2 linked regions of the Niveibacterium microcysteis genome follow. The protein of the gene in region 1 interacts with the protein of each later gene in a pairwise test. Links are inferred from orthologs where the notes say so. Each region holds a gene or a part of one and is shown in the gene's direction. Other genes may lie near its edges.

Region 1 (3,206 bases):
GCCTGATCGTCGGCGTCGTCGCCGCGCTATGGCTTGCGAGCGGTTTCTACATTGTTGATGCGAGCCAGCGCGGCATCGTGCTGCGCTTCGGCAAGTTCATCCAGAGCACCGAACCGGGTTTGCGCTGGCGTTTGCCCTACCCGATCGAGACGCACGAACTGGTCAACCTGACTGGTGTGCGTACCGTCGAAATCGGCTATCGCGGCAGCGAGCGCAACAAGGTGTTGAATGAATCGCTGATGCTCACGGACGACGAAAACATCGTGAACATTCAGTTCGCGGTGCAGTACGTGTTGAAGGATCCGAAGGAATACCTGTTCAACAACCGTGAGCCGGACGCAAACGTCGTTCAGGCGGCGGAGTCCGCGATCCGCGAGATCGTCGGCAAGAGCAAGATGGACTTCGTGCTTTACGAGGGCCGTGAGCAGATTGCGACGAACGCCGCGACGCTGATGCAGGAAATCCTGGACCGCTATCAGGCGGGGATCATGATCTCCAAGGTGACAATGCAGAATGCGCAGCCGCCCGAGCAGGTGCAGGCGGCATTCGATGACGCGGTGAAGGCAGGGCAGGATCGCGAGCGTCAGAAGAACGAAGGTCAGGCCTATTTCAACGACGTCGTGCCGAAGGCCAAGGGCACGGCATCGCGCCTGTTCGAAGAGGCGGCGGGCTACCAGGCTCGCGTGATTGCGAACGCCGAAGGCGATGCCTCGCGCTTCAAGAGCATCGTCACCGAGTATGCGAAGGCGCCGGAGGTGACGCGCCAGCGCATGTACCTCGACACCATGCAGCAGATCTTTGCCAACACCACCAAGGTGATGGTCGATGCCAAGGGCAATGGCAATCTGCTCTATCTGCCGCTCGACAAACTGATGCAGGCGACCGCTCAGGGCCCAAGCGCGCCGGTGGCAGCGCCGGACGTCGCTGCGACCCCGAGTCGTCCGGCGAGCACGGCTGGCTCGGATCCGGTCGCGCCGCCGAAGGCCGATGTGCCGGTGCCTGCCGATTATCGTAGTCGCGAAGCCATGCGTTCGCGCGAAAGGGGAGAGCGCTGATGCGCGAACGTTTGCCTTTGCTCGCGGGGCTTGCTCTCGCGATCATCGCGGTGCTGTCGCTCGCCGTCTTTACGGTGGATCAGCGCCAGTACGCGATCGTTTTCCAGCTCGGCGAGATCCGTCGTGTCGCCAACGAGCCGGGTTTGTTCTTCAAGGTGCCGCTGGTGCAGAACGTGCGCTACTTCGACAAGCGCATCCTGACCTTCGAAACCAGCGATCCCGAGCGTTTCATCACCAGCGAAAAGAAGAACGTGCTGGTTGATCTGTTCGTGAAGTGGCGCATCGTCGATCCAAAGGCCTACTACACGGCTGTTGGCGGCGACGAAGCGCGCGCCCGTACCCGACTGGAGCAGACCGTGAACGCTGGTCTGCGCGAAGAGTTCGGCAAGCGCACCGTGCATGAAGTCGTCTCCGGCGAACGCGAGCGCATCATGAACGAGATGCGCAGCAAGGCCGACCTCGATGCGCGCAAGATCGGCGTGCAGGTGGTGGATGTTCGCCTCAAGCGCGTCGAGTTGCCGACCGAAGTCAGCGCCGCTGTCTTCAGCCGGATGGAGGCAGAGCGCAAGCGCGTTGCAAACGAGCTGCGCTCGCAGGGCTCAGCCGAGGCTGAGAAGATTCGCGCCGATGCTGATCGCCAGCGCGAAGTGATCATCGCCGAGGCCTACCGCGACGCGCAGAAGGTCAAGGGCGAGGGTGACGCGAAGGCGGCCGCCATCTACGCGGAAGCCTTCAATCGGAACCCCGAGTTCTACAGCTTCTACCGCAGTCTGGAAGCGTACCGCCAGAGCTTCAAGAACCGCAGCGACGTGCTGGTCGTCGATCCGGGCTCGGAGTTCTTCAAGTACTACCGCGGAGCCGGCAGCAACAAGGGCGGCGCCGGCAAGTAGGCCATGTTTGATACCCTGTTCATGGCCTTCGCACTGATGCTGGTGCTCGAAGGCCTGCTGCCCTTTCTGGCGCCCGGTGTGTGGCGCAAAGTCTTTTTGCAGGTTGCCAGCCTCGCAGACGGCCAAATCCGATTCATCGGGCTGACCTCAATGCTGGTCGGCCTGATTCTCCTGATCCTTTCGCACTGATACTCATGTCGTCGCCGCGCTGGGCTTTGCCCGACCATATTGAAGACGCATTGCCACTTGAGGCCGCTCGCCTTGAGGCGATGCGCCGCCGCCTGCTCGACGAGTTCCGGCTCCACGGCTACCAGTTGGTGATGCCGCCGCTGATCGAGTACGTCGAATCGCTGCTTTCCGGTACTGGCAAGGAGATGGGCGAGCACACCTTCCGCATGGCCGATCCGTTCACCGGTCGCGTCCTCGGGTTGCGCGCCGATATCACGCCGCAGGTCACGCGGATCGATGCGCACCTCTTGAATCGGCAGGGTGTGACGCGTCTTTGCTATGCCGCGAGCGTCGTGCGGACGACCCCGCGCTCGCTTCTGGCGAGCCGTCAGCCGATGCAGCTTGGCGTCGAAATCTACGGCCACGCCGGCATCGATGCCGATATCGAGGTCATCCGCATGTTGGCGCGAACCCTTGATGTCGCTGGCGTGAAGGCTTCGCGCATCGACGTTGGTCACATCGGGCTGTTCCGCGCGTTCGCGGAGCTCGCCGGACTGAGCGCAGAGCAGGAGCGTGAGCTGTTCGCTGTGCTGCAGGCGAAGGATGTGCCGACGCTGGAGGCGATGACGGCCAGCATGCCGGCCGAGGCTGCTGCCGCCTTGCGGCAGTTGCCGGTGCTGTACGGTGATGTCAGTGTGCTTGCACGTGCCGCCGCGGTGTTGCCCGCAATTCCGGCCGTGCAGGCTGCTTTGGCCGATCTGCGCGCGATTGCTGAGGCATTGCCGGATCTGCCCTTGTCATTTGACCTCGCGGATTTGCGCGGCTACGACTATCACAGCGGGCTGGTATTTGCGGCCTTCTGTGGTACCTCGCCAGCCGCCGTGGCCTTCGGTGGTCGCTACGACGAGGTAGGGCGCGCGTTCGGGCGTGCGCGTCCGGCGACGGGATTCAGCGTCAATGATCTGCGTGACCTGATCGACGCGGATTTGGATGCCGTGTTGCCCGGTGCGGTGTTGGCGCCGGCCGGCGACGATCCGTTGCTCGCGCAGGCGGTTGCCTCGCTACGCGCCGCTGGTGAGATCGTCACGCGTGC
Region 2 (5,200 bases), 610 kb from region 1 along the record:
GACTGTTTTCGATTGCGGCATGGCTCGGCGTCGGTAGCGCCTGCTTCTTGATCATCTTTCAGATCATTGATGCCGGGGGGCAGGCCTTCAAACGTGCATCGCTCTGGGTGGTGGTGCTGATGCTGGTACTGACCTTGGCCAGTCTTTTCGGTATCCAGCCTCTGCTGGCCCAGCTCAAGGCAGAGGCGATGCCGCGCGAAGTGATGGAGAGCTTGGTTCGCGATCGCTTCGCCGCATGGCACGGCGTATCCAGCATCCTTTACCTGATCCAGTGTGCGCTTGGCGGCGCCTTGGTGGTGCTTGAAACCGCAAGCGGGCGTCGCTGAGGCGGTAGGCCTCAGCGATACTTCGCTTTAGCGTCCGCCGCCGGGTTTGCGGCCGCCACTTCGCGGCGCCAAACCACCGCGCGGACCCGCAATGTTGCGCGCGATGGTGCCGCTCTTCAGGCGGGTCGCAGGCCGAGCAAGCGTGCGAGCATCACCGCGTGCGGCGGATCGTGGCGTGACGCGTGGGCTAATTGCCGGTGCTTTGACTGCTGTCTTTGCCTTTTCTGCGAGCTCGGGCGACGGCCGATAGACGACCAGGAGCTTGCCGATCATCTGCACGGCAGCGCACCCAAGCTCGTTGCAGATGGTGTCCATGTATTGCTGACGCGCCTCGCGGTCGTCGCCGTAGACGCGGATCTTGATCAGCTCGTGCGCGGTCAGCGAACGGTCGATCTCCTTGAGTACCGTAGGCGCAAGCCCTTTTTCGGCAATACTTACGACCGGGTCGAGCCCGTGCGCTTTGGCGCGAAGATCGCGACGCTGTGCTGCGGTGAGTGTGTTCATATGGAATTTCTTGTGCAAACCTGCATTTTAGTGCGATGAAGCGAACCAAGACCAGCAAACAATGGATGCAGGAGCATGTCAACGACCCTTGGGTGCAGCGCGCCAAGGCCGAGGGCTTTCGCTCGCGTGCGGCGTTTAAGCTGACCGAGATCGATCAGAAGGATCGCCTGCTGTCGCGGGGACAAGTCGTGGTCGAACTCGGCGCGGCACCGGGTAGCTGGACTCAGGTGGTTGCGCGCAAGGTGCTGCCAGGTGGCGCGGTGATCGCACTCGATTTGCTGGATTTCGAGCCCATCAGCGGTGTTGACTTCATTCAGGGGGATTTTACTGAAGAGGCGATACTCGACGAACTGGTTCGTCGTCTGAACGGTCGACATGTGGACCTTGTGCTTTCCGACATGGCACCCAATATCTCGGGTATTGCGACGATTGACCAAGGGCGTTCGATCTACCTCTGCGAGCTGGCGCTTGATTTTGCCGAACGGCACCTGGTGGCGGGTGGCAACATGTTGGTGAAGGTCTTTCAGGGGTCTGGGTTCGACGAGTACCGCAAGGCGATGGGGCGCGTTTTTTCGCAGGTGCAGGTTCGCAAGCCGGCTGCATCACGCGACCGAAGCTCGGAAGTGTACTTGCTTGGTCAGACGAAACGTCTCTGATTGCACGGCCGGGCAGGGGCTGCGTTGGCGTCAGCCGTTGAACGGTCATAGAATGATCCGGTCTACTGTGGGGAGTGGCCCCGTTCGGGCCTGAGAAGGAAGCGACTTGAACAATCTTTTCAAGAATCTTGCGATCTGGTTGGTGATTGGCATCGTGCTGATGACCGTGTTCAACCAGTTCAATAGCCGGCAGACCGCGCAAAGCCAGATGGAATACTCCCAGTTCATGGAGGAAGCCAAGCAGGGGCGGATCGCCAAGGTCACCATTGAAGGCCGCACACTGCGTGCAACGACCCAGGACAACAAGCAGATCACGGTTTTTACGCCGGGTACGCAGGACCTCTGGATGGTTAGCGATCTGATGCGCTACGGCGTCAAGATCACGGCCAAGCCCGAAGAGGAGCAATCGCTCCTGATGAGCATCTTCGTCTCGTGGTTCCCGATGCTGCTGTTGATCGGCGTCTGGATCTTCTTCATGCGTCAGATGCAGGGCGGTGGCCGAGGCGGCGCCTTCTCGTTCGGCAAGAGTCGCGCTCGGATGCTGGACGAGTCGACCAATTCGATCACCTTTGCGGACGTCGCGGGATGCGACGAGGCAAAAGAGGAGGTCGCCGAGTTGGTCGACTTCCTGCGCGATCCGTCGAAATTCCAAAAGCTTGGTGGCCGGATTCCCAAAGGCGTGCTGATGGTCGGTTCGCCGGGTACAGGTAAGACGCTGCTTGCCAAGGCCATCGCCGGTGAGGCGAAGGTGCCGTTCTTCTCCATTTCCGGTTCTGACTTCGTTGAAATGTTTGTTGGCGTTGGTGCCGCACGCGTTCGCGACATGTTCGAGAATGCCAAGAAGCAGGCGCCTTGCATCGTCTTCATTGATGAGATCGACGCCGTTGGTCGCCAGCGTGGCGCGGGCCTTGGCGGCGGAAACGATGAACGCGAGCAGACGCTGAACCAGTTGCTGGTCGAAATGGACGGTTTTGAGGGTCAGACCGGCGTCATCGTGATTGCCGCAACGAACCGTCCGGATGTACTGGATCCAGCGTTGCTGCGTCCAGGCCGCTTCGACCGGCAAGTCGTCGTTCCACTGCCGGACATTCGCGGTCGCGAGCAGATCATCAAGGTGCACATGCGCAAGGTGCCTGTGTCACCTGACGTCGATGCGAACATTCTTGCGCGGGGCACGCCGGGCATGTCGGGCGCGGATCTGGCCAACCTTGTCAACGAGGCTGCACTGTTCGCCGCTCGCTCGAACAAGCGCCTGGTCGACATGGATGACTTTGAGCGCGCCAAGGACAAGATCTTCATGGGCGCCGAACGGAAGTCCATGGTGATCCTGCCGGAGGAAAAGAAGAAGACCGCTTACCATGAGTCAGGTCACGCGATTATTGGCTCAGTCCTCCCGGGTTGCGACCCGGTTCACAAAGTCACGGTGATTCCACGCGGACGGGCACTGGGTGTGACGTGGTCACTGCCGGAGATGGACCGTTTCAGTCTCTATCAAGACCAGATGCTGGCGCAGATCTGCATGCTGTTTGGCGGTCGCGTGGCAGAAGAAATCTTCGTCGGCAACGTCTCAACTGGTGCATCAAACGATTTTGAGCGTGCGACCAGCATCGCTCGCGACATGGTGACGCGCTACGGGATGTCCGAGGCGCTTGGACCGATGGTTTATGCCGAGAACGAGGGTGAAGTCTTCCTTGGAAGGTCGATCACGACACACAAGAATCTCTCGGAAGCGACACTTCAGAAAGTGGATACCGAGATCCGCCGGATCGTCGATGAACAGTACGCTTTGGCGAGAAAGATCCTCGAAGACAACCGCGATAAGGTTGAGGCAATGACGGCGGCTTTGCTGGAGTGGGAGACTATTGATTCCGACCAGATCGCTGACATCATGGCGGGCCGCCCGCCGCGTCCGCCCCACGCCAGTGGGCAGCCGAAACCCCCGGTGTCCGATGGCCCTGCCGATTCGACACCTAGCGCAACGGCTCCTGCCTGAGAAGAATTCCACAGTGAAAAGGGCCGGCTAAGCCGGCCCTTAGTTTTTGCATGAACGAAATTCGTCTCGGATCCTATCGCTTATCGGTCGCGCGTCCGCTGGTGATGGCGATTATCAATGCGACGCCAGACTCCTTCAGCGGCGACGGGCTGGCGGGTCGGCTGGATGCGCTCGTCGACAAGGCAAAGCGCGCGATTGATGCCGGGGCTCACATTCTGGATGTTGGTGGCGAATCGTCCCGTCCTGGGTCTTTGGGAGTGTCGGTCGACGAGGAGTTGGCCCGGGTTGTGCCTGTTGTCGAGGCCCTCGCAACCCTCGGCTGTCCAGTCTCGGTCGATACGGTTAAACCGTCGGTCATGCAGGCTGTAATCAGAGCTGGCGCGTCCATGATCAATGACATCAACGGGTTGCGCGAGCCGGGGGCGATCGACGCGATTGCCGAAAGCAACTGCGCCGTGTGCGTCATGCACATGCAGGGCCAACCGAGAAGTATGCAGACATCACCGGTCTACGCCGATGTCGTCGGCGAGGTGTATGCGTTCTTGAGCGATCGGTTCGATGCGCTTCGACAATCAGGTATTGACCAGAATCGTATTGTCGTTGACCCGGGCTTTGGCTTTGGCAAGACACTCGAACACAATCTGGCGCTATTCCGCGCGCTCGAATCGTTTCGAGCGATAAGGCCTGTCCTTGTCGGTGTCTCGCGCAAGACGATGCTCGGGCAACTCACTGGCTTTCCGGTCGATCAACGTGTCACGGCGAGCGCGGTAGCTGCTGTGGCGGCGGCCGCTCGCGGCGCTGCGATCTTGCGGGTCCACGACGTTGCTGAGACGGTGGCTGCGCTAAATCTTTGGCGTGAACTTGGGCTTGAGGCCAACGGCTAGCCTATTCATTGACCTGCGAAACACTACGGAGACTGCAATGGCGCGCAAGTATTTCGGCACGGATGGAGTGCGGGGACGTGTAGGCAATGCTCCGATCACGCCTGACTTTGTGATGCGACTGGGGTACGCGGCGGGTCGAACACTGTGTGCCGAACAGCAGGGGACACGCGGGCATGAGCGGCCAACGGTGCTGATTGGCAAGGATACTCGCGTCTCCGGCTATATGCTTGAGGCCGCTTTGGAGGCCGGCTTCGCTGCGGCTGGTGTTGACGTGGTGTTGGCTGGACCGATTCCTACCCCTGGGGTCGCGTATTTGACGCGGGCGCTTCGTCTTGATGCAGGGGTCGTGATTTCCGCCTCTCACAACCCTTATTACGACAACGGTATTAAGTTCTTTTCGGCTCGCGGCGCAAAACTTCCGGACGCGACAGAGACCGCCATTGAGGAGCGGCTCGATCAGCCCATTGGTTGTGCGGATTCCGCATCCATGGGGCGTGCGCGCCGTATCGATGATGCTGCCGGCAGGTATATCGAATTCTGCAAGAGCACGTTTCCGAATGACCTTGATCTGCGTGGTCTGAAGATTGCAGTGGATTGTGCTCATGGCGCCGCATATCACATTGCGCCACGTGTATTTCATGAACTCGGTGCAGAGGTCGTTGCGATCGGCAAGGAGCCTAATGGCTTCAACATCAACGATCAGGTAGGTGCCACCGTCCCTGAGGCGATCCGCGCTTTTACCTTGGCGCAAGGCGCCGATATCGGTATCTCGCTTGATGGCGATGGCGATCGCCTCATGATGGTGGACCGCGCCGGTCGCATCTATGACGGCGATAT

What was found.
Region 2: the proteins of hflC (region 1) and ftsH interact in binary tests that used the Escherichia coli proteins (3 or more experiments, as listed by UniProt). The link is inferred for Niveibacterium microcysteis from one-to-one orthologs.

What each region holds. Positions count from the first base shown.
Region 1 is NZ_CP071060.1:3,423,816-3,427,021, reverse strand. The notes cover bases 1-2,999. They hold hflC (protease modulator HflC), read left to right. Parts: upstream 1-1,054; coding sequence 1,055-1,945; downstream 1,946-2,999. Other genes in these bases: JY500_RS15545 (ATP phosphoribosyltransferase regulatory subunit), read left to right, coding at 2,140-2,999; JY500_RS15550 (DUF2065 domain-containing protein), read left to right, coding at 1,949-2,134; hflK (FtsH protease activity modulator HflK), read left to right, coding at 1-1,055. Also shown: more of JY500_RS15545, read left to right, coding at 3,000-3,206.
Region 2 is NZ_CP071060.1:2,810,019-2,815,218, reverse strand. What follows is about bases 1,164-4,035. They hold ftsH (ATP-dependent zinc metalloprotease FtsH), read left to right. Parts: upstream 1,164-1,592; coding sequence 1,593-3,479; downstream 3,480-4,035. Other genes in these bases: folP (dihydropteroate synthase), read left to right, coding at 3,530-4,035; JY500_RS12760 (RlmE family RNA methyltransferase), read left to right, coding at 1,164-1,486. Also shown: JY500_RS12770 (DUF4149 domain-containing protein), read left to right, coding at 1-326; JY500_RS12765 (YhbY family RNA-binding protein), read right to left, coding at 354-830; more of JY500_RS12760, read left to right, coding at 866-1,163; more of folP, read left to right, coding at 4,036-4,363; glmM (phosphoglucosamine mutase), read left to right, coding at 4,401-5,200. UniProt on the Escherichia coli protein: Acts as a processive, ATP-dependent zinc metallopeptidase for both cytoplasmic and membrane proteins. Plays a role in the quality control of integral membrane proteins.